2 regions of the Pengzhenrongella phosphoraccumulans genome follow, and region 1 is predicted to be linked to the other one. Evidence: riboswitches for the same ligand, from Rfam matches in the RefSeq annotation. Region 1 holds a riboswitch; the other holds the start of a gene.
What was found. A riboswitch is a leader RNA that binds a small molecule or an ion and turns the genes downstream of it on or off. The one in region 1 is predicted to bind S-adenosylmethionine.
Positions count from the first base shown of each region.

Region 2: it holds a riboswitch for S-adenosylmethionine, as region 1 does, so the genes downstream of both, VTA80_RS08460 (methylenetetrahydrofolate reductase) here and VTA80_RS07875 (aminotransferase class V-fold PLP-dependent enzyme) in region 1, are expected to answer to the same signal.

Region 1 is NZ_CP144210.1:1,681,727-1,697,572, reverse strand. Features, by position in the region: gene VTA80_RS07895 (hypothetical protein) at 1-1,098, shown strand, start outside; gene VTA80_RS07890 (O-succinylhomoserine sulfhydrylase) at 1,147-2,427, opposite strand; gene VTA80_RS07885 (rhodanese-like domain-containing protein) at 2,424-2,846, opposite strand; gene VTA80_RS07880 (DUF1737 domain-containing protein) at 2,843-3,121, opposite strand; SAM riboswitch class I at 3,126-3,226, opposite strand; SAM riboswitch class IV at 3,345-3,458, shown strand; gene VTA80_RS07875 (aminotransferase class V-fold PLP-dependent enzyme) at 3,497-4,900, shown strand; gene VTA80_RS07870 (pentapeptide repeat-containing protein) at 4,941-5,579, opposite strand; gene VTA80_RS07865 (MaoC/PaaZ C-terminal domain-containing protein) at 5,693-6,835, opposite strand; gene VTA80_RS07860 (3-oxoacyl-ACP reductase) at 6,832-8,181, opposite strand; gene VTA80_RS07855 (acetyl-CoA C-acetyltransferase) at 8,178-9,536, opposite strand; gene VTA80_RS07850 (TetR/AcrR family transcriptional regulator) at 9,739-10,521, shown strand; gene VTA80_RS07845 (acyl-CoA dehydrogenase) at 10,521-12,602, shown strand; gene VTA80_RS07840 (hypothetical protein) at 12,646-12,819, opposite strand; gene VTA80_RS07835 (dihydrofolate reductase family protein) at 12,888-13,661, opposite strand; gene VTA80_RS07830 (alpha-amylase family glycosyl hydrolase) at 13,823-15,628, opposite strand; gene VTA80_RS07825 (glucoamylase family protein) at 15,661-15,846, opposite strand, start outside.
Region 2 is NZ_CP144210.1:1,818,889-1,834,734, forward strand. Features, by position in the region: gene VTA80_RS08430 (exonuclease SbcCD subunit D) at 1-892, opposite strand, end outside; gene VTA80_RS08435 (MarR family winged helix-turn-helix transcriptional regulator) at 1,053-1,484, shown strand; gene VTA80_RS08440 (DUF3418 domain-containing protein) at 1,614-6,587, shown strand; gene VTA80_RS08445 (hypothetical protein) at 6,794-7,033, shown strand; gene VTA80_RS08450 (DNA-3-methyladenine glycosylase I) at 7,146-7,754, shown strand; gene VTA80_RS08455 (heavy metal translocating P-type ATPase) at 7,714-10,023, opposite strand; SAM riboswitch class I at 10,188-10,280, shown strand; gene VTA80_RS08460 (methylenetetrahydrofolate reductase) at 10,285-11,334, shown strand; gene metE (5-methyltetrahydropteroyltriglutamate--homocysteine S-methyltransferase) at 11,346-13,706, shown strand; gene VTA80_RS08470 ((deoxy)nucleoside triphosphate pyrophosphohydrolase) at 13,803-14,243, opposite strand; gene VTA80_RS08475 (LuxR C-terminal-related transcriptional regulator) at 14,410-14,679, opposite strand; gene gcvH (glycine cleavage system protein GcvH) at 14,907-15,278, opposite strand; gene gcvT (glycine cleavage system aminomethyltransferase GcvT) at 15,339-15,846, opposite strand, start outside.

The sequences.
Region 1 (15,846 bases):
GAGGCGCTCGGCGGCTCGCTCGCCGCCGACGACCCGCTCGACGCCGAGATCCTGGTCACGGAGCTCCTCGGGTCGATGCGAGGGATCGAGGACCACAACCCCGGCGTTCCCGTGGGCACGCTGGACGCCTTCATCGACGGACTCGCCGCCCGCGCGAACCCCGCGGCCGGCGCTGCGCTCGTCACGCTCGCGCGACTGGCACCGGGCGAACCGTCGCGCCTGCGCGCGCTGCGCCGCGTGCAGGAGCTGCCGGCCGGGACCTTGCCGTCCTGGGCCGACGCGATCGACGCGTGGACCGCGGACCGGGCGATGGTGCTCGCGGACGCGTTCGGCGACCAGGCGACCGTCGCCGTGGAGTTCAGCGGCACCGGCCGCACCCACGCCCTGCTCGCCCACGTCGACTTCTCGCACCTCGGCGGCTGGTGCCCGGAGGTGTTCGTCGTCGAGGACCTCGGTGCGCTGCGCACCGCCATGGCGCGGGACGGCGACGATCCGCTCCAGCGGTACGTCGAGCTCGACCTCCTTGCCGCACGGTTCCTGCTCGAGCGCGCCCTGGCGGCGACCGACCGCACGGACGAGCCGCACACCGCGGCCGGTTTCGACGACATGCAGGCCCTGGCCGTGGCCCGGCTGCGACTGCTGCCGACAATCCCGGCCCCCACCGGCCCGGCGACCGACGAGGTGCGTGGCGCGCTCGCGGCGGCGGGACTGCCCACGCCGTCGGCCCTCGACACGCGAGGCGTCGTCGACCCGGCGACGCGCGCCGCGCTCGTGGCGCAGTTCCGCGGGTCCTCGCCCGCGACGGCGTTCGCCGACCTCGCGCCGGAGTCGGTCGAGCTGCTCGCGCGCGAGCTCGTCGACTACGGCTGCGACTACGACGACGGCCGCCCGCTGCGGCTGAGCCCGGTCAAGCTCGCGACCTTCCTCGCGCGCTGGCTGCCGCGACGCCTGACGCTCACCGCGGCCGACCGGACGGCACTACCGGTGGTGGTGGCCGCCTGGGTCGACTTCAGCCTCACCGAGCTGCCGATGCCGTCGGCGGCGGTCGACGAGCTGCGTGCCACGCTCCCCGGGCTCCTGGCCGCGGTCACGGCCTAGCGGGCCGCCCGGGCCGACCTGGGCCGAGCCGAGGGGCCCGGAGCAGGCTCAGGCGCTGAGCTGCAGCGCCCGCGCCAGGTCGTCGATCAGGTCGAGCGGGTCCTCGAGCCCGACGGACAGCCGCACCGTCGTCTCGGCGATGCCCACCGCCGCGCGCCCGGCCGGACCGAGCTTGCGGTGCGTCGTCGTCGCCGGGTGCGTGACGATCGACTTCGCGTCGCCGAGGTTGTTCGAGATGTCGATGACCTCGAGCGCATCGAGGAACGCGAACGTGGCCTTCTTCGCGGCGTCCGTCTCGGTGCCCTCGGGCACGGCGAGGTCGAACGTGACCACGGTCCCGCCGCCCGACATCTGCGCCCGGGCGAGGTCGTGCTGCGGGTGCGAGGCGAGGAACGGGTAGCGCACGCGCGCGATCTCCGGCTGCGCCTCGAGCCAGGTCGCGAGCTGGAGCGCCGCCGCCGTCTGCGCGCGCACGCGCAGCGACATCGTCTCGAGCCCCTTGAGCAGCACCCACGCGTTGAACGGGCTGAGCGACGGCCCGGTGTTGCGCAGGAAGAGCTGGACCGGCCCGGTGATGAACTCGCGCGACCCGAGGATCGCCCCGCCCAGCACCCGCCCCTGCCCGTCGATGTGCTTGGTCGCCGAGTAGACGACGACGTCGGCCCCCTGCGTGAGCGGTTTCTGCAGCACGGGCGTCGCGAACACGTTGTCGATCACGACGACGGCGCCCGCGGCGTGCGCGAGCGCGCTCACCGCGGCGATGTCGACGAGGTCCTGCATGGGGTTCGACGGCGTCTCGAAGAACACCACGGTCGCGGGCGTCGCCAGGACGCGCTCCCACTGCTCGGGCACGTGCGCGTCGACGTAGTCGGTGTGCACGCCCCACTTGGCGAAGATCTCGTCAAAGATCACGAGGCTCGAACCGAACAGCGCGCGCGCGGCGACGATCCGGTCGCCCGCCTTGACCAGGGCGGCCAGCGCGGTGAAGACCGCGGACATGCCGGTCGCCGTCGCGTAGCAGGCCTCGGCGCCCTCGATCAGGCGCAGGCGCTCCTCGAACGTCGCCACGGTCGGGTTGCCGTACCGCGAGTACAGGAACCGGTCGGTCTGACCCGCGAATGCCGCCTCGGCGTCGGCCGCGTGGGCGTAGACGTACCCCTGGGTGAGGAACAGTGCCTCGGACGTCTCGGCGAACGGCGTGCGCACGTGCCCGCCGCGCACGGCGAGCGTGTCCGGGCGCAGGCGCTCGAGCGGCAGGGACCCGTCGTCCCACGCGCCGGGCCCGGGGACGGCGCCAGTGCCCGACGGCGACCGGCCGTCGCCGCTCACGACTGCCGCCAGGGCAGGCCGGCGGCCCGCCAGCCGGTGCCGCCGCGGTGCGCGCCGGGGTCGAGGTTTCCCTCGAACCCCTCGAGGATGTTGTAGGCCGGGCCGAACCCGATGGCGGTCGCGGCCTTCGCCGCGGCGACCGAGCGCACGCCCGAGCGGCACAGGAACACCACGGGTCGCCCGTCGCCCGCGGCCAGGCCGGCCTCGGCGAGCTGCGCGAGGAAGTTCGGGTTCACGGCGCCGCTGGGGTAGCCGACCCACTCGACGAGCGCGGCCGCCCGGCCCAGCGAGCCGACATCGGGCACGCCCACGTACCGCCACTCCGCCTCGGTTCGCACGTCGACGAGGATCGCGCGCTCGTCGGCGGCGAGCAGGTCCCAGGCCTCGGTCGGGGTCAGGTCGCCTGCGTACCCGCTCATGCCGTCGCCGCCGGCTGCGCCGTGATCGCGGTCCACGTCGGCACCGCAGGCGGATCGTCCTGGATCGCGTGGTCCAGGACGACGGCCTGCGCCACGATTACCCGGGTGCCGTTGAACGTCACGGCGGGGTTGCCGTGCAGGCGGTACCCGTCGTCGAGCGCGGCGCTGACGCGCTCGCAGAACGTCCGGTCGTCGGGCCCGGTCAGCAGGCGGTACCGCAGCCGGTCCTCGCCGGTCCCGGTCGGGTCCGTCGCGGGGGTGGTCAGGGTGCTCATGCGTCCTCCATCGGTCCTGGCGGTAGCACCCTCGACCGCGGCCGGGGCTGCGGGGGGTTGCTGCGGCGTCGTCGAGCCAGATCTCTCGGCCGCTCTGGATGGTGACGAGGATCGTAGGTGCCGGTCGCCGATTCCGCCAAAAAGCGAGACTCAATTGTTCACATTTTGAGACGTTCCGATTCGGCGTTGACAGTCCGGCGACGCGTGGCTGATCCTCGTCACAGGTCACGAGTGCCAGCAGATAGCCCCGGCTTGCTGGCCGGCAACCCTCCTTCCGCGGTGGGGTGCCCCGGGTGACGACCTGGCTTCGACCGTCCGGTCGAGGCAAGCGCGGACTGCCTTCCGGTGGTCCGAAAGACCTGCCGGAGGACTCTCATGACCACTACCGCGACGTCGACCTGTGCGCCGACGATCTCCGCCCTCCCGAGCGCGCACCGGCCCGACCGGGCCGACGGCGCACTGCTGCCCGTCGTCGGCGCCGCGACCCGCGTGCCGCTCGTCGATGGCACGACCCGCACGTACGCCAACCTCGACTACGCCGCCAGTGCGCCCGCGCTCGAGTCGGTGGCCGCCCGGGTGACCGAGGTCCTGCCGCTGTATGCGAGCGTGCACCGCGGCGCGGGGTACCTCTCGCAGGTCTCGACGGCGCTGTACGAGGCGTCCCGGCAGACCATCGGCGCCTTCGTCGGCGCGCGCCCGGACGACGTCACGATCATCACCCGCAACACCACCGACGCGCTCAACCTGCTCACCGGCTGCGTCCCGGCGGGGGGGCGGGTGCTCGTGCTCGACGTCGAGCACCACGCCAACCTGCTGCCCTGGCAGCGCCTGGACGCCACCGTGCTGCCGATCGAGGACACCGTCGCGGCGACCCTGGCCGCGCTGGAAGGCGAGCTGGCGGCGTCGTCGTACGCGCTGGTCGCGGTCACGGGTGCCTCGAACGTGACGGGCGAGGCGCTGCCGATCGCGGACGTCGTCCGCCTGGCGCACGACGCCGGCGCCCGGATCGTCGTCGACGGCGCCCAGCTCGTGCCGCACCGCGGCCTCTCGCTCGCGGCGAGCGGCGCGGACTACGTGGCGTTCTCCGGGCACAAGACCTACGCCCCGTTCGGCGCGGGCGCGCTCGTGGGTCGGCGCGACTGGCTCGACGCGGGCGAGGCCTACCTCGCGGGCGGGGGCGCCGTGCGCGAGGTCCGCGCGGGCCGCACGATCTGGACGACGTCGCCCGCGAGGCACGAGGCCGGGTCGCCGAACGTGATCGGTGCGATCGCGCTGGCGCAGGCCTGCGAGTCGCTCGCCGCGCTCCCGGCGGGCGCGCTCGCGGCGCACGAGGGTCGGCTGCGGGCCCGGCTGGTCGAGGGTCTCGAGGCGATCGACGGCGTGAACGTGTTCCGGATCTGGCCCGACTCGACCGATCCGGTCGGCGTCGTGGCGTTCGACGTCGTCGGCCACGACCCGGGCCTCGTGGCCGCGTATCTCGCCGCCGAGCACGGGATCGGGGTGCGCGACGGCCGGTTCTGCGCGCACCCGCTGCTCGCCCGGCTCGGCGCGCCGCAGGGCGCGATCCGCGCGAGCGTCGGCGTCGGCAGCGAGCAGGAGTCGGTCGACCGCCTCCTCGATGCGGTCCGCACCTACGTGACGACCGGCCCGTCGGCCCCGTACACGATCGTCGACGGCTGCTGGACGGTCCCCCACGACCCCCGCCCCCTCCTGGCGGTCCAAGGCCTGACGGCCCTAGCCGCAACAGCAGCAGCCTGCACCCCCACCCCCACCCGGTAAACCACCGGGGCCTGCGTGTGCGGGAGGGAGAGGGCTGGGTTCAGTCCTGGACCGTGAGGCCCAGGTGGGCGGCGAGGTGCGGGGCGAGGTCGGTGAGCTGGTCCGTCGAGATGGTGGCGCCGCGGAGGTGGGCCAGGCCGCGGAGCGCGCTGTAGTCCGCGCCGCGCAGGTCGACGCGGTCGAGCGTCGCGCGGGTCACGTCGAGCTGGCCGACGCGGCACCCCGTGAAGGTCACGCGCATCAGGCGGGCGCCGATCAGGTCGAGCTCGCCGATCACGCAGTCCTCGAACACCACGTCGGTGAGCGCGCCGTCGCGCAGGTTCACGTAGTCGAGCTTGCCGCCCGTGATCCGTACGCGGGTGAGGTGCGTGCCGTAGGCCGTCACGGCGCCCAGCCGGCAGTCCGTGACGGCGACGTCGCGCCACGCCGAGTCGATGGCGTCCAGCGTGTGCGCGCGGAGCTCGGTCAGCACGCAGTCGGCGAGCTGCGCGCGGGTGAGCGCGACGTCATCGAGCACGCAGCCCGCGAGCCGGCAGCCGAGGAAGCGGGAGTTCTCCGCGTTCTGACCGCTGAGGTCGAGGTTGAGCAGCTCGACGCTGTCATAGTCGCCGTCGGCCTCGAGCTCCCCCGAGAACGAGGTGAGCTCCGGGAGTTCCACATGTCCGATGCGCCGTTTCACGCCCCACCCTCCCACGCCCCCAGGCCCCGCGAACTCGGAGGTTCGGCTCGAGCTAGGACACCCGGGTGTCCTAGCTCGCCGGAAACCTCCGAGTTCGCGGGGCACGGCGGGGTTTAGAGGGGGGTTACCTTTCCCGTGAGGTGGAGTTTCGACGAACCGGCGTTCCAAGCCGCGTACGAGTAGCCGGGGGCGCCCTTGTCGGCGGCCGCTATGCGGACCGTGACCGTTCCGGGCAGGAGCACCGGGCTGGCGAACTCCACCGTCCAGGTGAACGCCTCCGTCCGCGCCGGGCCGACGCCGGCCAGCGCGCGCGACGCGGTGTACATCCCGTGCGCGATGGCGCGGGGGAACCCGAGCGCCTTCGCGGTCAGGGCTGAGAGGTGGATCGGGTTCCGGTCGCCGGACACCGTGGCGTACCGTCGCCCGACGTCCCCGGCCAACCGCCATTGCGCGGTCGGAACCGGCGGAGTCCACGGGTCCGACCCGCGGCGGCCCGCGGTGCGTCCGCCCTCGGATCCTGCGTCGCCGGCGGGGGAGCTCTGGTCCTCGCCCACCGTCTGCCCATCGCCCAGCTCGTCCGGGCGGAGATGGGTGCCCTTCGCCAAGTAGGTCGACGTGCCGCGCCAGGCGAGCTCGCCGCCGCGTGACCCGCCGGGCACGCGAACCTCGGTGACCAGCTCGACCTGGGTCCCGGCGCGGTGGGCGCGCAGGTCACGCGCGTACGCCCGCACGTCGAGCTCCTCCCCGAGCGAGATCGGGCCGAACTGCTCGACGCGGTTCTCCAGGTGCACCATGCCGGCGAGTGGCAGCGGGAAGTCCCCGCGCACCATCAACGCCGTCGCGACGGGGAACGCCAGCACGTGCACGAACCCGGCCGGCAGCACGTCGGACGCGCTCTCGCCGAGCAGGTGTTGGTACGCGGTGAGGTGGCCCGGGTCCGCGCGCACGCCGTGCGCGACGTAGACGACGTCGGGCAGGGCGTCGACCGCCCGGCCGAGGCGGGTCGCGACCGCGATCCGGGCCGAGCCGGCGACGCCGCGCGCGTAGAGCCCGCCGAGCCCGGGGACGGTGGCGAGCGTGACCTCGACCCGCCCGGACTCCGGCCCGACGTCGGGCGTCCCGGTCAGGGTCGCCCCTGCGCGGGACGAACCAGCGCGGGACGAACCTGCGCGGGACGAACCAGCGCGGGACGCCCCGCCCGGGCCACGCTCCGTCTTCGGCAGCGCGACCCCCGCCCGTGTCTCGGGCGCCCTCATGCGCCGACCAGGTTCTGCCCGCACACCCGCAGCACGCGCCCGACGACGCCCCCCGCGGCCGGTGAGGCGAAGAACGCCACCGCCTCGGCGACGTCGATCGGCTGCCCGCCCTGCTGGAGCGAGTTCGCCCGCCGGGCGATCTCCCGGGATGCGAACGGGATCTTCGCGGTCATGTCGGTCTCGATGAACCCGGGTGCGACGGCGTTCGCCGTCCCGCCGAAGGCCGTGAGCAGCGGCGCGGTGGCGCGCACCATGCCGATGACGCCGCCCTTGGACGCGCCGTAGTTCGTCTGCCCCCGGTTGCCCGCGATCCCGCTGGTCGAGGCGAGCGAGACGATCCGCGGCGCGCGCGTGAACTCCCCCGAGACGAGCAGCTGCTCGTTCATCCGCAGCTGGGAGGCCACGTTGACCGCGAGCACGGCGTCCCACTTCTCGGGCGTCATGTTCACGAGCAGCTTGTCGCGCAGGATCCCGGCGTTGTGCACGACGATGTCGAGCGCGCCGTACCGCTTCAGCGCCAGCGCGAGGATCCGCTCGCCGGCGTCGGGCGCCGTGATGTCGAGCTGGACGGCTGTGCCGTGGATCCGGTTGGCGACCCGGGCGAGCGCCTCGCCGGCTGCGGGCACGTCGACGACGATCACCGTCGCGCCGTCCCGCGCGATCGTCTCGGCGATCGCCGCGCCGATCCCGCGCGCCGCCCCGGTGACGACGGCGACCCGGCCGGCCAGCGGGCGGTCCCAGTCCGCGGGCACCGTGCCGGCGGAGGTGTCGACGGTCAGCAGCTGCCCGTCGACGTAGGCGGACCGGGCCGATAGGAAGAACCGCAGCGCGCCGACCGCGGACGGCGCATCGATGCCGACCCCGCCCGCGAGCTGTACTCCGTTGCCGGTCGCCCCGCCGCGCAGCTCCTTGGCGAGCGAGCGCAGCAGCCCGTCCACCCCCTGCCGGGCGGCCGCGACGGCCGGGGCGTCGTCGGCCGTCGCCACGCGGGAGAGCGTGACGACGCGGGCGCCGCGGGCGAGCGAGCGCAGGACGGCCCCCGCCTCGAGCACCGGCGCGGACAGCTCGTCCGGGTGAGCGATCTCCGTGAGCACCAGCACGACGGCGCCGAACCGGTCGCCCGGCAACGCGTGCCGGCGCACGTCGAGGTCCCAGCCGACCAGGCTCTGCGCGACGGCGTCCGCCTCCTTGGCGCTGCTCTCGGCCGCGAGCACGAGCACGGGTCCGCTCACGAGCGGCTGCCCGGGGCGGTACCGCGTCAGCGGCACGGGGCGGGGCAGACCGAGCTGCTTGGCGAGCTTCTTCGTGAACCCCGAGTTGACGAGGTTCAGATAGGTGTCGGTCACGCCGCCTCCAGGATGACTGTGACGCCCAGGCCGCCAGCGGCGCAGACGGAGATCAGGGCGCGGACCGGGCGGTCCGCGTCGGTCGTGCCGGCGAGGGACGCCTTGCGGTCGGCCACGAGCTTCGCCGCGGTCGCGACGAGGCGCCCGCCGGTCGCGGCGAACGGGTGCCCGGCGGCGAGCGACGAGCCGGTCACGTTGAGCCGGTCGCGGTCGACGGAACCGAGCGCGCCGGTCAGCCCGAGCCGGGCCTTGCAGAACTCGTCGTCCTCCCATGCCGCGAGCGCGCACAGGACGGTCGAGGCGAACGCCTCGTGGATCTCGACGAAGTCGAAGTCGTCGAGCGTGAGGTTGTTGCGGGCGAGCAGTCGCGGCACCGCGAAGACCGGCGCCATGAGGAGCCCGTCCTTGCCGTGCGCGTAGTCCACCGCGGCCGCCTCGGCGTCGACGACGACGGCGAGCACCGGCAGGTCGTGCTCCGCGGCCCACTCGTCCGAGGCCAGCAGGACGGCGGACGCGCCGTCGGACAGTGGGGTGGAGTTCCCCGCGGTCATGGTGGCCGGCGTCTCGAGCTTCACGCCGAACGACGGCGCGAGCTTGCCGAGCTTCTCGAGCGAGCTGTCCGCGCGCAGGTTCTGGTCCCGCGTCAGGCCCCGGTACGGGGTCACGAGGTCGTCGAAGAACCCGGCCTCGTACGCGGCCGCGAGCCGGACGTGGCTGGCGAGCGCGAGCGTGTCCTGCGCCTCACGCGTGATGCCCCACTCGGCGGTCGTCAGGGCCTGGTGCTCGCCCATGGTGAGGCCGGTCCGCGGCTCGACTATCCGTGGCGGTGCGGGCGCGAGGTCCTTCGGGCGGATCGAGGCGACGGCCTTGAGCTTCTGGCCCGCCGTGCGCGCGCGGGACAGCTGCAGGAGCGCGCGGCGCAGCTTGTCGCTCACGGCGATCGGCGCGTCCGACGTCGTGTCGACCCCGGCCGCGATGGCCGAGTCGAGCTGGCCGAGGCGGATCTTGTTCGCCAGCCCGATGACGGTCTCGAGCCCGGTCGCGCACGCCTGCTGCACGTCGTAGGCCGGGGTCTCGGGCGACAGTGCCGAGCCGAGCACCGATTCGCGGGTCAGGTTGAAGTCCTGCGAGTGCTTGAGCACCGCGCCCGCCGCGACCGAGCCGATCCGTTCACCCTGCAGAGCGAACCGCGCCACGAGCCCGTCGAGGACCGCGGTGAGCATGTCCTGGTTGCTCGCGTTCGCATACGGCCCGCCTGCTCGGGCGAACGGGATCCGGTTCCCGCCGACGACGACGGCGCGTCGCACCGTCGGGGTCGTGCGGGTGTCGGGGGAGTTCGTGGGAGATGCCGCCATGGCAGTTCCTCTCGCGTAGTCGTTTCAGTGGTGTCGGTCGGTTGCGCAATCCAGCCGTGGTTCCTCGTGGAATGGGGACTCCCGGGACGCACCCCCGGGACCTCCGGCCCAGACCGGCCGAACCCCCTGTGATATGTGTCCGGAACCGACAGTACCTGATACTGTCCGTTTCGTGAGCCAAATCACAGGTCCTTCGTCGGGAATGGGCCCCCCGCTTCCCCTGCCGGGCGAGTCCGTCGACGGCCGGTCCACGCGGTGGGTCGATCACCGCGAGGCGCGCCGGGCCGAGCTCGTGCGCATCGCCCGCAAGGTCGTGCACCAACGCGGCCCGGACGTGTCGATGGACGAGATCGCGGCGGCCGCCAACACGTCGAAGTCGATCGTCTACCGCTACTTCAGCGACAAGCTCGGGCTGCAGATCGCCGTCGCCGAGTCCGTCGTGCTCCAGATCCAGGGGGCGCTCGAGGGCGCGCTGCGGGCCTCGGCCACCCCTCGGGACGGGCTGCGGGCGATGGTCGGGGTCTACCTCGAGATGATCGAAAGCTCGCCGAACGTCTACTTCTTCGTCACCCGGGAGGGATCGCTCGAGTCGGGGTCGCCGCTCGGGCGCTTCCTCGACGCGGTGACCGACCTCGTGGCCGCCCCGTTCGCGCACGCGCTGACCGACGCCGGCTCGCCTGCCGGTCCCGCGAGCCAGGTCATGGCCGAGACATGGGCCTCCGGCGCGGTCGGGTTCGTCCGCGGCGCGGGCGAGCGCTGGCTGCGCCACGGCGCAGAGCCCGACGCGCTGACCCGCACGGAGCTCACCGCCCAGGTCGCCGCGTGGCTCTGGGCCGGTCCCGTCGGGTTCCTCGCGCGGGGCCGCGCCCTCACCCTGCACGACGACGTTCCCGAACTCACCTCAGTCGCTGTCGCACCACCCAGTACTGCCACATCCAGCACCACCACCCCCAGTCCCTCGACCTCACCCGCACAGGAGACCTGATGAGCACCATGAACGAGCACCCCGCCACCCTTCCGGCCACGGGTCCGGCCGCCGCCATCGACGTCGCGCGGCTGGAGAACCTCCTTCTTGGCAAGTACGCCGACGTGCGCCGCGAGGCGCGCGTGTTCGCCGGCGACCCGCGGTTCGCCCGCATCGAGGGCCTGTCCGTGGCGGAGCACCGGGCACGCGTTCTGACCCAGGTGCAGACGCTCGCCGTCGAGGGCGACGTGCTGCGTGCGTTCCCGGCCGAGTTCGGCGGCGCCGACGACCACGGCGGCAGCCTGGCGCGGTTCGAGGAGCTGGTCGCCGCCGACCCGTCCCTGCAGATCAAGGCAGGGGTCCAGTGGGGCCTGTTCGCCTCCGCGATCCTGCACCTGGGGACCGCGGAGCACCACCAGCGGTACCTGCCGGGCGCGATGTCGGTCGAGGTTCCCGGGGCGTTCGCCATGACCGAGATCGGCCACGGCTCCGACGTCGCCAGCATCGCCACGACCGCGCAGTACGACGTCGCGACGCAGGAGTTCGTGGTCCACACCCCGTTCCGCGCGGCCTGGAAGGACTACCTCGGCAACGCCGGCCTGCACGGCACGGCCTGCGTGCTGTTCGCCCAGCTCATCACGGGCGGGGTCAACCACGGCGTGCACGCGTTCTACGTGCCGCTGCGCGACCCCGCGACCATGGAGTTCCTGCCCGGGATCGGCGGCGAGGACGACGGGATCAAGGGCGGGCTGAACGGGATCGACAACGGCCGGCTGCACTTCGACCACGTGCGCGTGCCGCGGGCCAACCTGCTCAACCGCTACGGCGACGTCGCTCCCGACGGCACCTACAGCTCGCCGATCGCGAGCCCGGGCCGGCGGTTCTTCACGATGCTCGGCACGCTCGTGCAGGGCCGCGTCTCGCTCGACGGCGCCGCCGTCAACGTGAGCAAGCTCGCCCTGGTCATCGCGATCACCTACGGCAACCAGCGTCGTCAGTTCGCCGGTGGCTCGGACACCGAGGAGGTCGTGCTGCTCGACTACGCCGAGCACCAGCGCCGCCTGCTCCCGCTGCTCGCCGAGACCTACGCCGGGCACTTCGCGCACGACACGCTCCTCGACAAGTTCGACGCCGTCTTCTCCGGGGCCGCGGACAGCGAGGAGGACCGCGAGGACCTCGAGACACTCGCCGCGGCGCTCAAGCCGATGTCGACGTGGCACGCGCTCACCACCCTGCAGACCGCCCGCGAGGCCTGTGGCGGGGCGGGCTTCCTCGCCGAGAACCGCCTCGTGTCGCTGCGCGCCGACCTCGACGTGTTCGTCACGTTCGAGGGCGACAACACCGTGCTGCTCCAGCTCGTGGCCAAGCGGCTGCTCGCCGACTATGCGCGCGAGTTCGTCGGCGTCGACGCCGGCGGGGTGGCGCGCTACGTGGCGACCCGCGCCGCGGACGCCGCCCTGCACCGCACGCCGCTGCTGCGCGCGGTCCAGACCCTGGCCGACGGCGGCAACGTGCGCCGGTCGGCCGGTCAGTTGCGCGACGCCGAGACCCAGCGCGAGCTGCTGACCGACCGCGTCGAGGCGATGGTCGCGGAGGTGGCGGTGGCGCTGCGCCCGGCGACGAGGTCGTCGCGCGTCGAGGCGGCCGCGCTGTTCAACGCGCACCAGCACGAGCTCATCGAGGCCGCGCGAGCGCACGCCGAGCTGGTGCAGTGGCAGGCGTTCACCGCCGCGCTCGAGCGCATCGAGGACCCGGGCACGCGTCAGGTGCTCACCTGGGTGCGGGACCTGTTCGGGCTGAGCATCATCGAGCGGAACCTGGCCTGGTACCTGATCAACGGCCGGCTCTCCGCAGGGCGTGCCCGGACCGTGACGTCGTACATCTCCCGGCTGCTCACGCGGCTGCGGCCGCACGCGCAGGACCTCGTGGACGCGTTCGGCTACGGACCCGAGCACGTGCGGGCACCGATCGCGAGCGGGGCCGAGCGCGAGCGGCAGGATGAGGCACGGGCGTACTACCGGGCGCAGCGCGCCTCGGGGGACGCGCCCGTGGCGGAGAAGTCGGCGCTGCGCGAGAAGAAGAGCCGGCCCGCGGTGGCGTGAGCTGCGGGCTCTGAGCTCAAGGAGCTGAGCTCGGATCGCAGAGCTAGCGGACGTCCTCGGCCCCGGTCGCCAGTTCGGCGATCGGGGCTTGGGCGTCCCGGATCCCGTCGCGCACCGCGCGGCGGATCACCCAGTACACCGCCAGCACGACGATCGTGACCGAGACGGCCACGAGCAGCATCGGGAGAATCAGGCTCGCGATCGTCATCGGGTCCATGGGCCGATGCTAGGGCTGCACGGTGGACATAGCAGGACGAAACGGAATCTGCCGGCAGCGGCCCATCGTCAGGGCGTGGGCCCCTCGGGCCGGCGCACCGAGTAGCGCAGCCGGAGCCGGCCCCCGGCCTCCAGGTCCGCGCTCAGCAGATCGAGCCCGACCGGCGATTCGTCGGGGCCGAGCGGGGGTGCGTCGAACAGGGCCGGAGTTCCGCGGCCGCCGATCAGGGCCGGCAGCAGGTCGACGTCGACCTCGTCGACCAGCCCCGCGCGCAGCAGGGCCCCGCCGAGCCGGCCGCCGCCCGTGCACACGACCGTGCGGACGCCGAGCCGCTCGGCGAGCAGGTCCATCGCCGCCGGCAGGTCCACCGGCCCGGCGCCGACGACGAGGTAGGGGATCCCGCGTTCGCGCAGCAGTGCGAGGTGCTCCGCGGGGGCCGCAAGGCTGGTCAGGACGAGCGCATGCCAACCGGCCCACGCCGGGTCCGGCCACTCGGTGAAGGTCAGGTCGACCCGCCCGCGCCCGTCGACCACCGTGAACCAGCGCCGCCCCGTGGCCGTGGTCACCGCGTCCGGGAGGAAGTGCTCGCCCATCGCGGCCGCGCCGTCCCCGCTGCGGCTGCTGCCGGGGTACGGGGCGTCGTCGTCGGGCACGAAGGAGCCGCTGCCCTCGAGGAGGACCTCGGGGTCGTGCTGCGCGCGCGCCCACTCGTAGGGGTCGCCGATGTCGGCGGTCAGCGCCGTCCAACGGGCGTCGCCGGTCAGCAGGCTGACGCCGGGCGCGATGGTCAGGCGCCCGTCGACCGAGGCGAGGTTGTACGTGACGACGCGTGGTCGGACCATTTCAACACCGTGACACCACCCGCAAGGCGACGCCACCTCCGTCGACGGCGATCACGTCGACGGCGATCACGTCGATGCTGATCCCGTCCGCGCGGAGCAGGTGACGCCTGGAGCTGCCGGGGCGATCTGTTGCGTCCGGCAGGCGACTGACGCCCCTCGGGTCACATGCTCCGCGCGGACGGGACGCGGCTGGCCGCGTGGAGCCAGGCGGTCGTCGCCGGGGGCACCAGAACGGCATCCAACGACTCGGGCGACTCGGGCGACTCGGGCGACTCGGGTGAAGAGGGCGACCCGGCGGGCAGGGGGCCGGACGACGCCGCGACGTCCGCCCGGACCGCGCCCGGCAGCAGACGGGCCAGCGGCCAGGTGCGTTTGGACGCGTTGAGCACGACGACGGCATCCCCGCGGCGCACGACGAGTGTCCCGGGCGGGGACGGCAACCACTCAAGGGCGTCGGACGGCGGCCGGTCGGCGGCTGGCTGGGCGGCGGCGGGCTGGGCGGCGTCGGTCGGGGTCCAGAGCCCGCGGCGGACCGTGAGGGCGCGGTGCAGCACGGACCAGGGGGAGTCGGCGTCCGCCTCCTGGCGGGAGCGCGCTCGGGCGCCCCAACCGGTCGGGGTCGGCAGCCACGGGGTTCCGGTCGTGAAGCCGTAGCCGGGTGACTCGGCGGTCCACGGCAGTGGGATGCGCGCGCCGTCGCGGCTCGGCAGGCGGCCGCCGGTGCGCACCGCCTGCGGGTCCTGCCAGTCGGCGCGGGGCACGTCGACCTCGGGCAGGCCGAGCTCGTCGCCGGCGTACAGGTAGAACGCGCCCGGCATGGCGAGCAGGAACAGGTGCAGCGCGAGCGCCGCGCCGGGTCCGCGCCGGGTGGCAACACGTGCGGAGTCGTGGTTGCCCAGGACCCAGGCGGGCAGCGCCCCGACGGCGCCGTGGGCCGTCAGCTGCGCGGTGATCTCGCGCCGGATCGCTGCCGCGGACCAGGTCACGCCCAGCAGCGGGAACGCGAACGCCTGCCCGAGCTCGTCGGGGCGAGCGAAGGCCGCGGTCCGCTCGGGACGGCCCCACGCCTCGGCGACCGCGAACAGGTCGGGTCCGGCGGCGTCGAGCACCCGCCGCCAGGACCGGTAGATCTCGTGCACCTCGGACCGGTCCCAGTGCGGGTGCTCGAGCTCGGGGACGACGGCGTCCGGGTGCAGGGCGTCGGGGAGCTCGGCGTCGGGGAGCATCGCGGTCGGGGTCGACCGCGCCGGGAGGCGGCGCACCTCGCTGTAGGTCGGGTCCTTCGCGAGGCCGCCTGCGACGTCGACCCGGAAGCCGTCCACGCCGCGCGCGGCCCAGAACTCGAGCGTCGCGGCGAAGTCAGCGCGGACCGCGGCGTTCGTCCAGTTGAGGTCCGGCTGCTCGGGGGCGAACAGGTGGAGGTACCACTCGCCGTCGGGCAGGCGGGTCCAGGCGGGGCCGCCGAACATCGACTCCCACCCGGTGGGCGGCAGCGTGCCGGCCGGGCCGCGCCCGGGGCGCACGTGGAACCGCCGTCGGGCAGGCGAACCGGGCGGGGAGGCCACGGCCGCGCGGAACCAGGGGTGCTGGTCGGAGACGTGGTTGGGGACGAGGTCGACCACGACGCCGAGGCCGAGCTCGTGCGCGCGCGCGGCCAGCGCGTCGAACGCCGCGAGGTCGCCGAAGAGGGGGTCGACGCCGCGGTGGTCGGCGACGTCGTAGCCGTGGTCGGCCTGGGGCGACGGGTAGAACGGGGTGAGCCAGACGGCGTCGGCCCCGAGGCGGGCGACGGCGTCGAGGTGCGCGGTGACCCCCGCGAGGTCGCCGATCCCGTCGCCGTCCGAGTCCGCGAACGAGCGGACGTAGATCTGGTAGACGACGGCGCGGCGCCACCAGCCGGCGGGGCGCGCGGGCCGGGGAGCGGGGTCGAGCGCAGGCAGGCCCGCGGGGTGATCGCCATTGATCACCCCGCGGGCCCGCCCGCCGGAGATGGACTCGGTCAGGGGTTCACCGGCCGTCCATCGACGTAGCCGGAGCCGAACTCCTCCATCGCGATGAGGGGTCGGACCGTGGCCTCGACCGCGCCGGTGCTGAACGCGGTCTTGAGCATGTCTTTGCCGAGCACGTTGCCGAGCGCGCCCATGACGATGCCCTGGTCGAGCGACAAGTAGCGCTTGGCCTGCGT
Region 2 (15,846 bases), 140 kb from region 1:
CGAGCGTCCCGGTCACCTCCGCGATCCGCCGCGGGACCGGCGCGGGGACCAGTCGCGGGGCGCCGACGACGCCGTCCGGGCCGACGTCGATCAGCACGCTCGACTTCACCTGGTGCAGCTCGGAGAACGAGTAGGCCAGCGGCGAGCCCGAGTACCGCAGCACGGTGCCGACCGGGCCCGCGATCCGCTGCGGCCCGTGCAGGTGCCCGAGCGCGACGTAGTCGAACCCCGCGAACAGCCCGGCGGGCACGTGGTCGACGCCACCGACCCGGATGTCCCGCTCGGACTCCGAGGCCTCACCCCCGAGCACGAACGCGTGCGCGATCACGACGGCGCGCGGCGCGAGGGTCCCCGCGGCCGCGGCGGCCGCCGTCCGGCCGGCCAGGTCCGCGCGCACGCGGTCCAACGCCGCGCCCGTGACGGCCTCGTGCGACCGGGCGAGCGGCTCGGCCGGGACGGGCGCCAGCGCCCGGCGCACCACGTCCGGGTCGAGGTACGGCAGGCCGTACACGAGCACCGGAGCGTCCCCGGTGCCGGCGCGAGAAGCCAGGGTGACGGGCGACGCGACGTCGGCCACGCGCGTGCGCAGGTGGACGCCCGCCCGCATGAGGCCCGCACCGAAGCCGAGCCGGATCGCGGAGTCGTGGTTGCCCGACGTCACCACCACGACGGCGTGCTCCGACAGGCGCGCGAGGGTCTCGGAGAGCAGCGTGACGGCCTCGACCGGCGGCACCGCGCGGTCGTAGACGTCGCCCGCGACCAGGACGGCGTCGACCCCCTCGGAGCGCGTGAGCTCCACGAGGTGGTCGAGGAACGCGGCCTGGTGCTCGAGCAGGTCGACCCCGTGCAGGGTCCGGCCCAGGTGCCAGTCGGACGTGTGCAGGAGTCGCATGCCCCGAAGGTAGCCGCCCCCACCCACATCCCCGACGCTCCTCGCCGGGCACCGGTGGATCGGTGCGGCCGATGACGGTCGCGAGACCTGGCGACCCGAGCGGCCGACCGGCGTGCCGATACAGTCGATGCCAGCGCATGGGTCTTCAAGGAGGTCCTCGATGCATTCGGCCGTCGAAGCCTGGGAGTCGCTCCTGCGCGCCCAGATCACCCTGATCAAGGAGTTCGCCGAGGACTTCCGCGGCGGACCGGTGACGATGCCCGAGTACGACGTGCTCTACACGTTGACCGACTGCGCGCCCACCGGCGTCCGGCTGCACGAGCTCGCGGAGCACGTGCGGCTCAGCCAGCCGGGCCTCAGCCGGCTCGTCGAGCGGATGGAGTCGGACGGGCTGGTCCACCGCGCGCGCGACCCGCAGGACGGGCGCGGCACGCGAGTCGTCCTCACCGACCTGGGCCGCGAGGTGCAGCAGGAGACCGGCCGGCGGCACGCGCGATCGATCGTCGCGCGCGTCGGCACGGCGCTGTCGCCCGAGGAGCAGGCCGAGCTCGCCCGGCTGTGCACCAAGCTCCGCGACCCGACCCCCCGCTGACCACCTCCCCCCGCTCACCCGTCCCCACCCCCCGCTTCTCAGGGAGATGTGCGCGCCGGACGCACCGATTCCTCGGAAAACTGGGCGGTTGGAAGGGGTAGCGGCTCCGGTCGGGGAGAATGGACGGTCGTGGAGCAGATCGCGGCGGGACCGGACGGTGGGCAGTCGACACCGCAGTCCGGCAACGGCTCCTCACCCTCCCGTGGCCGACGACGTCGCGGCGGGGCCTCGCGTGGCCGCGGCGGCCGAACCACGACGCCAGCCAAGGACGTGACCGGCGGGCCGCTGCCCACGACCGAGGGGCCGCCCGCCACCACCGACTCGGCGCCCTCTCTCACCGACCCGGCGCCTGCCACCACCGACTCGGCGCCCCCCACCACCGACCGGCCCGCGCGCAACGGCCGACCTGAGCGCACCAACCGACCTGAGCGCGCCGACCGGACCGCGCGGGCCAACCGGCCGCCGCGCAACCGTCGTCCGGGCTCCCACGAGACCCCGGCGGCGCTCGACGCCCGCCAGGCTCCCCGCGCGAGCCGCAAGGCGACGGTCCGACGCGCCGTCGTCGTCCCGCCGATCACGTACCCGCCCGACCTGCCGGTCTCGGCGCGCCGCGAGGACATCTCCGCGACGATCCGCGACCACCAGGTGGTGATCGTCTCGGGCGAGACCGGGTCCGGCAAGACGACCCAGCTGCCGAAGATCCTGCTCGAGCTCGGGCGGGGCCGCGCCGGCCAGATCGGCCACACCCAGCCCCGGCGGATCGCGGCGCGCACCGTCGCCGAGCGCATCAGCGAGGAGATCGGGACCCCGCTCGGCGAGATCGTCGGCTACCAGGTGCGGTTCACCGACACGTCGTCGGACGGCACGCTCGTGCGCGTCATGACCGACGGCATCCTGCTCGCGCAGATCCAGCGCGACCCGATGCTGCGCGCCTACGACACCCTGATCATCGACGAGGCGCACGAGCGATCGCTCAACATCGACTTCATCCTCGGGTACCTCACCCGGCTGCTGCCGCAGCGCCCGGACCTCAAGGTGATCATCACCTCGGCCACGATCGACTCGACGCGGTTCGCGGAGCACTTCGCCGGGCCCGACGGCGTGCCGGCCCCCGTCGTCGAGGTCACCGGACGCACCTACCCGGTCGAGCTCCGGTACCGCCCGCTGTCTCCCGACGAGCCCGACCCCGCCGACGTCGACCCGTCCGCGGGTGCGGGCGCGTCCGACCAGTCGCGCGGGAGGTCGCGCGCGGGCTCGGACCGACGGCACCCCGGCGCGAAGAAGGAGGCCGAGGACCGCGACCCGCTGACCGCGATCTGCGAGGCCGTCGACGAGCTGTGCGCCGAGGGTCCCGGCGACATCCTGGTGTTCTTCTCGGGCGAGCGGGAGATCCGCGACGCCGCCGACGCGCTCGCCGGGCACCTCGGCCCGCGGGTCGCCGACCAGCGCCGCACCGACGCGGTCGAGATCATCCCGCTGTACTCGCGGCTGTCGTCGGCCGAGCAGCACCGGGTCTTCGAGCGGCACACCACCCGCCGTCTCGTGCTCGCGACCAACGTCGCCGAGACCTCGCTGACCGTCCCCGGGATCCGCTACGTCATCGACCCCGGCACCGCCCGGATCTCTCGGTTCTCCAAGGCGACCAAGGTCCAGCGGCTGCCGATCGAGCCGATCTCGCAGGCCTCCGCCAACCAGCGCGCGGGTCGGTGCGGCCGCGTCGCGGACGGCATCGCGATCCGGCTGTATTCGGAAAGCGATTTCGACTCGCGCCCCGAGTTCACCGAGCCGGAGATCCTGCGCACCTCCCTCGCCGCTGTGATCCTGCAGATGGTCGCGGTCGGGGTCGCCTCCACGCCCGACGACGTCGCGCACTTCCCGTTCGTCGAGCCGCCCGACACCCGCTCGATCCGCGACGGCGTCCAGCTCCTCACCGAGCTCGGCGCCCTCGAGACGATCCCGACGACCGCCGGCGACCACCCCGACGGCACCCACCCGACCGCGTCGGACGCGCGGAAGGTCGGCGCGCAGCTGACCGACGTCGGCCGCGCCCTCGCGCAGCTGCCCATGGACCCGCGCCTGGGCCGGATGATCGTCGAGGGCGGCCGCCGCAGCGTCGCGCGCGAGGTCATGATCATCGCCGCCGCGCTGTCGATCCAGGACCCGCGCGAGCGCCCGCTGGAGCAGCGCCAGCAGGCCGACCAGCTGCACGCCCGGTTCGCCGACCCCACGTCGGACTTCCTCACGTACCTCAACCTCTGGGAGCACGTGAAGTACTCGCAGCGCGAGCTCGGGAGCTCGGCCTTCCGCCGCATGTGCAAGCACGAGCACCTCAACTACATGCGTCTGCGCGAGTGGCAGGACGTCGTCACCCAGCTGCGCGAGATGGCCAAGCCGCTCGGCATCCGCGTCGAGCCCGCCCGCCCGCGTCCCCTGCCCGACGGCGACCAGGCGCTCGCCGGGTCGGGCGGCCTGGCCGCGGACGGCGGTCACCCGGACGCGCTGCACACGTCCACGAGCGCCGCGAAGGGCGCGTCGGCCGGCGCCGGGACGAGCACGGCCGCAGTCAGCACCCCGCCCCGTCGTCGGACCGCGCCGGGCGCCGCCCAGACCCTCCTCGCGAGCGACACCGCCCCCGACGAGTCGAACCTCCGGCTCGAGTGGGACGCCGACCGCATCCACGTCTCGCTGCTGTCCGGGCTGCTCTCGCAGATCGGCATGCAGGAGGCCACCGAGGTCAAGGCCGCGCCCGCGCACCGCGCGAAGAAGTCGGCGTCGTCGGTCCGCAAGGGCGCCCGCAACGAGTACCTCGGCGCGCGCGGGGCGCGGTTCGCGATCTTCCCCGGCTCGCCGCTGTCGCGGAAGCCCCCGGCCTGGATCATGGTCGGCGAGCTCGTCGAGACCTCGCGGCTCTGGGGGCGCGACGCCGCCCGGATCCAGCCCGAGTGGGCCGAGGACCTCGCCGGCCACCTGGTCAAGCGCACCTACTCCGAGCCGGCCTGGTCGACCAAGCAGGGCGCGGCGATGGCGTCCGAGAAGGTGCTGCTCTACGGGGTGCCGATCGTCGCGCAGCGCCGCGTGCTCTTCTCCAAGGTCGACCCCGAGTACGCCCGCGAGCTGTTCATCCGGCACGCGCTGGTCGAGGGCGAGTGGACCACGCACCATGAGTTCTTCCACGCCAACCGCGCCCTGCTCGACCAGGCGGAGAGCCTCGAGCACCGTGCCCGGCGCCGTGACCTCGTGGTCGACGACGACGCGATGTATGCCTTCTACGACGAGCGCATCCCGGCCGACGTCGTCTCTGCGCGCCACTTCGACACGTGGTGGAAGACCGCCGGGCGCACCGAGCCGGACCTGCTCACCTTCACGCTCGCCATGCTCGTGCCGGACGCCGAGCTCGGCGCCGTCAGCGAGGCCGACTTCCCGTCGACCTGGCCCCAGGGCGACTTCGAGCTGCCCCTGACCTATCAGTTCGAGCCCGGCACCGACGCCGACGGCGTGACCGTGCACATCCCCGTCGTCGTGCTCAACCGCGTGCGGCCCGAGGGCTTCGACTGGATGGTCCCGGGGGTCCGCGAGGAGCTGGTCGTCGCGCTGATCCGCTCGCTCGCCAAGCCCGTGCGGGTCCAGCTGGTGCCCGCGCCCGACGTCGCCCGCGACGTCGTCGGCTGGATCGACGAACACCTGCCGTCGTGGATCGACACGGTCCGCGCCGGCGACATGGCCGGTTCCCTGCACGACGCCGTCGCCAGCGCGGTCCGCGCGCTGCGCGGGGTCGAGATCCCCGACGACGCGTGGGACGACGAGCGCCTGCCCGCGCACCTGCGGATGACGTTCCGCGTGCACGAGGAGCGCGCCGGCGAGAACCTCATGGTCGACGAGAGCAAGGATCTCGTCGCGCTCCAGCGGCGTCTCGCGGCCCACACGCAGGACGCGGTCCGCGTCGCGGTGCGCTCGGCCGTCCGGGACGCGGTGCGGGCCTCGAACAAAGCGTCCAAGCCCGTGCAGAAGGGCGACGGGTCGAAGCCGGGCCCGACGACGCCCGGCGGCCGGGTGGGCGCCGCGGCGTCGGCTGCCTCAACGTCGGCTGCCGCACCGTCGACCACGACGAACGCCACCGCATCATCCGGGACTGATTCTGGTGCGGCGCCCAGCCGGGCACCCACCCCGGCGCAACCGGCCGCGGCACCCGCGATCGCGGAGCGGCTCGGGCTCACCACGTGGCCGACCGACCTGACCGGCGGCGTGATCCCGCTCGTGGTGGAGACGCCCGTCGCCGGCATCGTCGTGCGCGGGTACCCCGCGCTGGTCGAGGAGCCGGGACCCGCCCGCGCGCTCCAGGTGGCCCTGCGCGTGCTCGCTGACCCGGCCCTGCAGGGCGCCGAGCACCGACGCGGCCTGCGACGGCTGCTCGTGCTCGAGACCGGGCTGGCGACCGCGCGGATCACGACGCGGTGGTCCGGCACCCAGGCGCTCACGCTCGCCGCGAGCCCGTACCGCAGCACCGACGCGCTCGTCGCGGACGTCCAGCTGGCCGCGGTCGACGCGCTGCTCGATGCGCGCCCGCCCGCCGCCGGCTCGGCGGTCCGGGACGCGGTGGCCTACGCCGCGCTGCGCGAGGCCGTCCGGCGCGACCTCGAGGACACGGTCTTCCGCCTCGTCGCCGACCTCGTCGCGGTCCTCACCGCCGCGCGCGAGCTCGACGGCGCGATCCGCAGCGCCACGAGCCTGGCGCTGCTCAACACGCTCCAGGACATCCGGGACCAGGCCGCCGCGCTCGTGCACGACGGCTTCGTGACCGAGACCGGTGCCGCCCGGCTGCCGCACCTCGTGCGGTATCTCAAGGCCGCGCGCCACCGCCTGTCCAAGGCGGCCGACGACCCGCACCGCGACGCCGAGACCGCCTGGCGCATCCGCGAGCTCGAGGACGCGTACGCGGACGCCCGCGCGCGAGCCGCGCGCTCGGCCCCGGACGCGGCCCGGGCAGCCGCTCTCGCAGAGGTGCGCTGGATGCTCGAGGAGCTCCGGGTCAGCCTGTTCGCGCAGCAGCTGGGCACGCCCGGGCCCATCTCGGAGAAGCGGATCCGCACGGTCCTCGCGGGCTGACCCGGCGATGTGAGCCGACGGCCTGACCTGTGACAGCCACGTGTCACAGAGCTCGCTGACTGTGACAGCGGTTCTCACCCTGCTGCCGAACGGCGGACCCCTGACGGGTGAACCTGCTTCTCCTCCACCACCGCCACCTGCGTCGATGCTGTGACGGGTCGCGAGGTCATAGACAGTCACCACAGGCATGACTGATAGTCATATGCATGACGACAGACCTGTACGGCACCCTCGCGGTACTCGCCGCGGTAGGAAGCGTTCCCGACGCAGACACCCTCGCAGCCGTGGCCGCAGGTCTCTCCGGCGTCCCCATCGACCCGTGGGCCGAGTGGTACGGGATCCCGACGCAGCACCCGGCACCGGCCGAGTCGCTGCTGGTCTCCGCCCGGGCGTCCTCGTCCGGCCTGGCCCTCGCCCTGCTCCCCCGGCGTCAGAGCTGGTCCTGACGCATCCGGCCGCGCGGCCGCCCGACCCCAGGCGGGTCGATCGCTGTGCTCCGCCTCCGCTCCGTCGTCTGCGGCGGTCATGGCGTGGACGCGATGAGGGAGAGTGACTCCCATGACCACAGCTGACCCCCGCTGCTTCGGTGACGGCGATCCCCTCTACGAGGCGTACCACGACGACGAGTGGGGCCACCAGGTGCGCGGCGAGCGCGAGCTGTTCGAGCGCGTGACCCTCGAGGCGTTCCAGTCGGGCCTCTCCTGGATCACGGTGCTACGCAAACGCCCGGCGTTCCGCGCGGCGTTCGCCGACTTCGACCCGCGCACCGTCGCGGCCTTCGGCCAGGACGACGTCGACCGCCTGCTCGCCGACGCCGGCATCGTGCGGAACCGCGCCAAGATCACCGCCACCGTCGCGAACGCCCGAGCCGTCGTCGCGCTCTGGGACCAGGGCCGGACGCTGTCCGAGCTCATCTGGTCGCACGCCCCGGCGGGTGCGGGGACAGGCAGGGAACGGCCCGCGACCTGGACCGACGTACCGACCCAGACCGACGAGTCCCGCGCCCTGGCCCGCGAGCTCAAGGCGGTGGGCTTCCGGTTCGTCGGCCCGACCACGGCCTACGCCACCATGCAGGCGTGCGGCCTGGTCGACGACCACCTGGCGACCTGCCCGGTGGTCCTCGGGGCTACTTCGACGCGCTCGCCGGCCGGCTCGGCACCAGGCTGAACGCGCCTTCTTCCTCCTGCGCGTTGTGCAGCCGCAGCACGGCGTACAGCCCGTAGAGCAACCGGCGCAGCTCGATGACGTCCTCGGGCTGGACGGTGTCGGCATCGAGCCCGAGGAGCAACCTCCGCAGCTTGCTCACCTGGTGCTCGATCTCTGCGTGCGTACGGCTCATCGCGGCGGTCGCGTCGGTTCCCCCGAGCGCCCGACCCACGAGCGGCACGAGCAGCTCCTCGTCGGCGCGTTCGTGCGGGAGCAGCTCACCCTCGAGCCGGTCCAGCAGCGTGCGGACGGGCACCAGATCGCAGTCATGGGTCGACAACGCGTCGGCCACCGACCGGATCTGCTCGATCACCGGCAGCACCGCGTCGTGCTCGGCGCGCAGCTTCAAGGCCGTCGCGATGTCCGCGGGCGGCATGACGATCGAGTGGACCTTGCCGGGCAGCACGGCCCGCAGGGCGATGCCGATCGCCATCACGTCGATGACCTCCTGCAGGATCGCCCCGGCGGCCGGCGGGAGCAGCCCGACCGACGCCACGACCATCGCGACGACCGACAGGCCCATCCCGATGAGCACGGCCTGCAACGCGATCCGCTTCGAGCGCCGGGAGATGAGGATCGCGTCGGCGAGGGCGTCGATGCGGTCGACCGTGAGGACGACGTCGGCCGCCTCGGACGACGCGGTCGCCCCCCGCGAGGCGAGCGCGACCCCGACGCCGGCCGCCGCGAGCGCGGGCGCGTCGTTGATCCCGTCGCCGACCATGATCGTGGCGCCGCGGGTGGACTCGTGCTCGATGGCGAGCAGCTTGTCCGCGGGGTCGCAGTCGGCCAGGACCGAGTCGACGCCGACGATGCGTCCGACCATGTCGGCGATGTCGGCACGGTCACCGGTGACCAGCACGACCCGCGAGATCCCGGCCTCGCGCAGCGCGCGGACCATCCGGGGCGCGTCGGGGCGGATCGCGTCCTCGAGCAGGAACGCGCCCGCCGGCTCGCCGTCCACGGCGACGAAGACGGTGAGCGAGCCCTCGAGGTCGGCGCGCCGACGCACCTGGCGGACCCACGGCGGGGTGGTGTCACCGACGATCCAGGAGGCCTTGCCGAGCTTCACCTGATGCGTACCGACGGTCCCCTGCAGCCCGTAGCCGTGGACCTCCTCGACGTCCTCCGGCATCTCGAGCGTGAGCCCGCGCCGGGTGCCCCCCGTCACGATGGCGCTCGCCAGGACGTGCGCGGAGACCTGGTCGAGCGAGGCCGCGAGCCGCAGCACCTCGTCGGCATCCATCCGGTCGCTCGCGGTCACGACGTCGGCCAGGACGGGGTGGCCCTGGGTGAGCGTGCCGGTCTTGTCGAAGAGCATCACCTGACCGCCCGCCAGGCGCTCGAGCGCTCCACCGCCCTTGATCACGACCCCGATGCTGGCGGCACGCGACAGCCCGGACATGATCGCGATCGGTGCGGCGAGCAGCAGCGGGCACGGGGTGGCCACGACGAGCACGGCCACGGCCCGGACGGCATCGCCGCTCAGGGCCCAGGCGGCGCCCGCGAGGACGAGCGTGAACGGGACGAACAGCACGGCGAACCGGTCGGCGGCACGCACGAACGGCGCGGAGGACGCCTGTGCCTGCTCGACCATGCGCACGACGCCGGCGTAGGTCGACTCGGCGGCCACCGCGGTCGCGACGAAGTCGATCGGCGGACCGGAGTTGACCACCCCGCTGCGAAGGTCGTCGCCGGCGAGCCGCTCGACCGGCAGCGGTTCCCCGGTGAGGGCGGACTCGTCCAGGGTGGCGGTCGTGAGGAGCCGGCCGTCGACCGGCACGATCTGGCCGGTACCGACCAGCAGCTGGTCGCCCACGACCACCTCGTCCACGCCGACCTCGACGACGGCGCCCTCGACGCGACGGCGGGCGGTGCGCGGTGCGCGCTCGGCCAGGAGGCTGAGCTCGCGGCGGGCCCGCGCCGCAGCGCGCGCCTCGAGCAGCTGGCCGCTCGCCAGCATGACCGTGATCATCGCGCCCGCGAACGGCTCGTTCACGACGATGGCGCCACCCAGCGCGAGCACGGCGATGATGTCGACGCTGGGCTGGCGCCGGCGGATCGCTGCCGCGGTCCACCAGACGGAGAAGACGAGCCCGAGCACCGTGCCGGCGATCCACGCCGCGCTGGCCCACGTGTCCGCGGAGAGCAGCCAGGCCAGGCCCCCGATCAGCAGCAGGGCCGTCGAGGTCGCGAACAGGAGCATTTCCTTGTTCTCACGCAATCGCGTCATCGGCCCATTGTCAGCCCGCAGGCCCCGTGCAGCGCGAGACGAAAGGCCCGCCTCACCTGCGCCGACAGGTGGCCCACCCGCGCGTACATGCTCGCAGAGTGAGACTGGCGTCTCACCAGTCGATCGATCTCTGTTGCGTGGACGTCTGTCGGTCTATGCTCCCAACACCATCCAGAGCGGCTGAGAGACCTGGCTCGATGACGCCGCAGCAACCCCCCTGCAAAGGGTGTGGGTGCTTCCGCCAGGACCGATGGAGTTGACATGCCGATCGACCACCCAGGTGACCGCCCGAGCCCGCCCGAGCCGTACCCCGCTGATTCGGGTGCCCCCGCGCGCGCCGCGACCGACCGGCCGACCGTCTCGTTCGAGCTCTTCCCGCCCCGCTCCCCGAAGTCGTTCGGGGCCCTCACGACGACGATTCAGGCGCTGGCCGCCGCGCGACCGGACTTCATCTCGGTCACCTACGGCGCGTCGGGCTCCACCCGGCAGACCACCCGCGAGCTCGTGCGACACCTGCTGGCACACACGTCCGTCCTCCCGATCGCCCATCTGACCTGCGTCGGCGTCTCGCGCGCGGACGTCGTCGCGGTGATCGAGGAGTTCCTCGACGAGGGCGTGCGGAACTTCCTCGCGCTGCGCGGTGACCCGCCGAAGGATCGACCGAACTTCGAGCCGCCACTGGGAGAGCTGGTTCGCGCGAGCGAGCTCGTCGAGCTGCTGCGCGAGGTCGAGGCGGCGCGCTGCGTCACCTCGGCGAGCCAGGCGCTGCGTGGCGCCGCCCACAAGCTGAGCGTCGCGGTCGCCGCGTTCCCGGCCGGGAACCCCAGCGCCGGCAGCTCGCGCGAGCAAGACCTGCGCGCGCTGCTCGCCAAGCAGGAGGCCGGCGCCGACTTCGCCATCACCCAGGTGTTCTTCGAGGCGCGCAGCTACCTCAACCTGATCCGCGATGCGCGCGCGATCGGGATCACGATCCCGATCGTGGCCGGCGTCATCCCGACCACCGACCCCGCGCGGCTCATCCGCCTCGAGCAGCTCACCGGGGTGCAGGTCCCGACCGAGCTGCTGGCGAACCTGGCGGCGGCCGACGACCCGGCCGAGCGCCACCGCGTCGGCATCCGGGCCAGCGTCGCGCTGGCCAACGAGGTGCTCGACGGCGGCGCTCCCGGCCTGCACATCTACACGTTCAACCAGCACGAAGCCGCACTTGACCTGCTCGAGGGTGTACACCTCGGCGGGGGAGCCCCGATGGCTCCGAACCCGGCCATTGAGCCGCGGGTCACGGCACCCCACCCGAACTACCTCACGATCTAGGGGTCGACGACATGACTGCAGCTCCCACGTCCCACGCGCCGGGCTTCCCCGGCGGCACCGTCCTCGGGTACCCCCGCGTCGGCCCGCGCCGCGAGCTCAAGAAGGCGATCGAGTCGTTCTGGGCAGGCAAGACTACCGCGGACGACGTCGAGCAGGCGGCCGCCGCGCTGCGCAGCCGCACGCGCACGCGCCTGATCGAGCTCGGCCTCGACCCGACCGACGCCTCGATCCCGTCCAACTTCTCGTTCTACGACCAGGTGCTCGACGCTGCCGTGGTGGTCGGGGCCGTCCCGGCGCGGTTCGCGCACCTCGTGGACCCGGCCACCGGTCGCCTCGACCTCGCGGGCTACTCGACGATCGCGCGCGGCGCGGGCGACGACCTGCCGGCCGAGATGACGAAGTGGTTCGACACGAACTATCACTACCTCGTGCCCGAGATCGGCCCGGACACCGTCTTCCGGTTCGCGGACGACCGACCCGTGCGTGAGTTCGCCGAGGGCCTGGCCGAGGGCGTGCTGACACGTCCCGTCCTGGTCGGTCCGGTGACGTTCCTGCTCCTGGCGAAGGCGGCCGACGGCGCCCCCGAGGGCTTCGCGCCGATCGACCGGCTCGCGGACCTCCTGCCCGTGTACGTCGAGCTGCTCACCGCGCTCGCCGCGGCCGGCGCGACCTGGGTGCAGCTCGACGAGCCCGCGCTGGTGTCCGACTCGATCGACGTCACCCCCGAGCGAGCCATCGCCGCCCTCGTCGAGGCGTACACCGTGCTCGCCGGCGACCTTGCCCGGCCGACCCGGCCCGCGATCCTCGTCGCCGCCCCGTACGGAGACCTCGGTGCGGCCCTGCCGGCGCTGGCCGCGACGGCTGTCGACGGCATCGCGCTCGACCTGGTCCGCGGCACGCTGCCGGCCGGTCCGGTCGCGGGGCTCGAGTCGAAGGCTCTGGTCGCCGGCGTCATCGACGGCCACAACATCTGGCGCGCCGACCTGTCCGCCGCGCTGGACCGGCTCGACGCGGTCGGCACCCTGGGCGCCGCGACCGTCTCGGTCGGCACCTCGACCTCGCTGCTGCACGTGCCGCACGACGTCGACGACGAGCCCGCGCTCGACCCCACCCTGCGTGAGTGGCTGGCCTTCGCCGATCAGAAGGTCGGTGAGGTCGCGACCCTCGCCGTCGGGCTGGACGAGGGCCGCGCCGCCATCGCCGACCACCTCGCCGCGTCCACCGCCGCGCTGGCCAACCGCAGCACCGCACCCGGCGTCGTGCGTCCGGAGGTCCGTGCCCGCCTGGCCGGCCTGACCAGCGAGGCGTTCCACCGCGGGGACTACGCCGCACGCAAGGCCGCGCAGGCCGCCCGGCTGCACCTGCCTCCTCTGCCGACCACGACCATCGGGTCCTTCCCGCAGACCCCCGAGATCCGCAAGTCGCGCGCCGCGCACGCCAAGGGCGAGCTGAGCACCGAGCAGTACGAGGCCGAGATGCGCGCCGAGATCCAGCGCGTCGTCACGCTCCAGGAGCAGATCGGTCTGGACGTGCTGGTGCACGGCGAGCCCGAGCGCAACGACATGGTGCAGTACTTCGCCGAGAACCTCGACGGGTTCGCGGCCACGCAGAACGGGTGGGTGCAGTCGTACGGCTCGCGCTGCGTGCGGCCGCCGATCCTGTGGGGCGACGTCGCGCGCCCGGCCCCCATCACCGTGGCGTGGTCGACCTACACCGCGTCGCTCACCACCAAGCCGGTCAAGGGCATGCTCACCGGGCCGGTCACGATCCTGGCCTGGTCGTTCGTCCGCAACGACCAGCCGCTCGGCGACACGGCCAACCAGGTCGCGCTCGCCCTGCGCGACGAGATCGCGGACCTCGAGGCGGCCGGGATCCCGATCGTCCAGGTCGACGAGCCCGCGCTGCGCGAGCTCCTCCCCCTGCGCGCGGCCGACCAGAGCGCCTACCTCGACTGGTCGGTGGCCTCGTTCCGGCTGGCGACGTCGGGCGTGCGCGCGGACACCCAGATCCACACCCACCTGTGCTACTCCGAGTTCGGCGAGATCATCGGCGCGATCGACGGCCTCGATGCCGACGTCACGAGCATCGAGGCGGCCCGGTCGAAGATGGAGATCCTCGAGCCGATCGCCGAGGTCGGCTACCCGCGCGGCATCGGCCCGGGGGTGTGGGACATCCACTCCCCGCGCGTGCCCAGCGAGGCCGAGGTGACCGAGCTGCTCGGCGCCGCGGTCGGTTCGATCGACGCCCACGAGCTGTGGGTCAACCCGGACTGCGGACTCAAGACCCGCCGCTACCAGGAAGTCACCCCGAGCCTGGAGCACATGGTGGCCGCCACCAAGACGGTCCGGGCCACGCTCCACCCCACCGCCTGACAGCCACACTCTGCGGGCCAAGCCACAGGACCGCCCGCCCAGCTGAGACTGGGCGGGCGGTCCTTGCCCTGTCTCCAGGTGGCCGACGGCGGCCTCTCAGCTCGCGCCGGTCGGCCTCGTGGCGGCCTCGAGCGCGGCGACGATGGGGAGGTCCGCATCCAGCCACGGGACGCAACGCCACCCACCCCGGGGGAGCCAGCGCAGCTCGTCGTGCTCGACCAGCGGCTCCGGGTGACCTGAGGTGACCGTGGCCAGCCACAACCGCAGGACGTACGGCCCGTTGAGCGGCCAGACGCCGTCGGCCGGACCGGGCAGCTCGATCCCGAGGTGGACCTCGACGCCGAGCTCCTCGAGCAGCTCGCGGTGCAGCGCGTCGAGCGGAGCCTCCCCCGGCTCGACCTTCCCGCCCGGGAACTCCCAGCGACCGGCGAGCTGAGCGGGGATGCGCCGTCGGGCAGCAAGAAGGTGCCGCGGTGAGGCGAGGTCATCGACGATCGCGGCGGCGACGACGAGCACCGGCGGTCGCACGGAGGTCATGCCCGAGAGTGTGCCAGCGCGCCGGACCTGCCCGAGCATGACCGTGGCCCGCCAAGGTCGACCGACCCGCCGTCAAGGGTCAGCCGTACCTCGACGAGCCACGGGGCGCGGGGGTATGAGGGGCGGGTCGGCGTCGTGCCAGACCCGCCGGTTGTGCAGGGTGAGGTCAGCGGAGCCCAGCGGACGTCGCCCAAGCGACCGCATCAGCACGAGTCGAGACGCCGATCTTGCGATACAGGCTGCGGACCTGCGACTTGACCGTGTTGCGCGTGACGAAGAGCTTGGACGCGATCTCCTCGAGGGTCACATCTTCCGAGAGGTTGCCCAGGACGACGAGCTCGCGCCGGGTCAGCGGCTCGAGAACGGTCGCCACCGGGGAGGCGGTCGGGACAGGCGCGACAGGCTCGGGGAGCCTGACCAGTTCGAGTGTGCTCATGATGCCCTCCGGATGCTCACGGGTGCTTCGACGTCCTGCTCGAAAACTCCGCTGTGACCTAACACCTTGAGAGATGCCGAGGGCTGGAGGGTATGACGCGGATTTCACCCGCAGTCTCGGCGGCAGCCTTCCAACGTCGGGAGGAATTCGGGGCATTGTGAACGTTTGCGCAGGTCACAGAGCGAGCCGTAGCCATCGATGCTCGCCGATGAGATCACCCGAACAGGCTAGCCCGCAACCAGAGCCTCGTACTCGGCCGCTGAGATGAGGTCGCCGGTCGCGCTCACGGTCGCCTGCACGAGCCAGCCCATGCCGTACGGGTCGGAGTTGACCAGCGCAGGGTCGTCGATCGCCGCCTGGTTGACCTCCGTCACCGTCCCCGACACCGGGGAGTACAGCTCGGAGACGGACTTCGTCGACTCGATCTCGCCGCAGACGGCACCCGCCACGATCTGAGAGCCGACGGCCGGAAGCTCGAGGTAGACGATGTCGCCGAGCGCCTCGGAGGCGGTGTCGGTGATGCCGAACGTCACGGGGTCGCCGGCGGCCAGCCACTCGTGCTCGGCGGTGTAAAGCCGGTCTTCGGGAAAGGTGCTCATGGGGTTCTCCTCAGGTCGGGGATGCGAGTGGCTGCGATGCGAGTGGCTGCGGGCGCGGGGCTATTGCGCACGACGGTAGAACGGCAGGGCCACCACGCGCACGGGCTCGGCGCGCCCGCGCACGTCGACCGCGAGCTCGGTGCCCACCGCACTGACCTCGGGAGTCACGTAGGCCATCGCGATCGGGTAGCCGAGCGTGGGGGACGGCGCACCCGACGTCACGTGCCCGACGACGACGTCGGCCGCCTCCGCCGACCGCAGCACCGAGTAGCCGTGACGGGCGGCGCGCCGTCCCAGACCCTGCAGGCCCACCAGCACCCGGGACGGCGCCGAGTGCTTGCGCGCGTAGAGCGGTCCGCGACCGACGAAGTCGAGCGGTGCGCCGTCGGCGTCGGTCTTGTCGAGCTTGACCACGCGGCCCAGGCCGGCGTCGTACGGCGTGGTGGTGCGGTCCAGCTCGTTGCCGTACAGCGGCATCCCGGCCTCGAGGCGCAGGCTGTCGCGGGCCGAGAGCCCGGCCGGCACGAGGCCGAACGGCTCGCCGGCGCTGGTCAGGGCCGCCCACAGC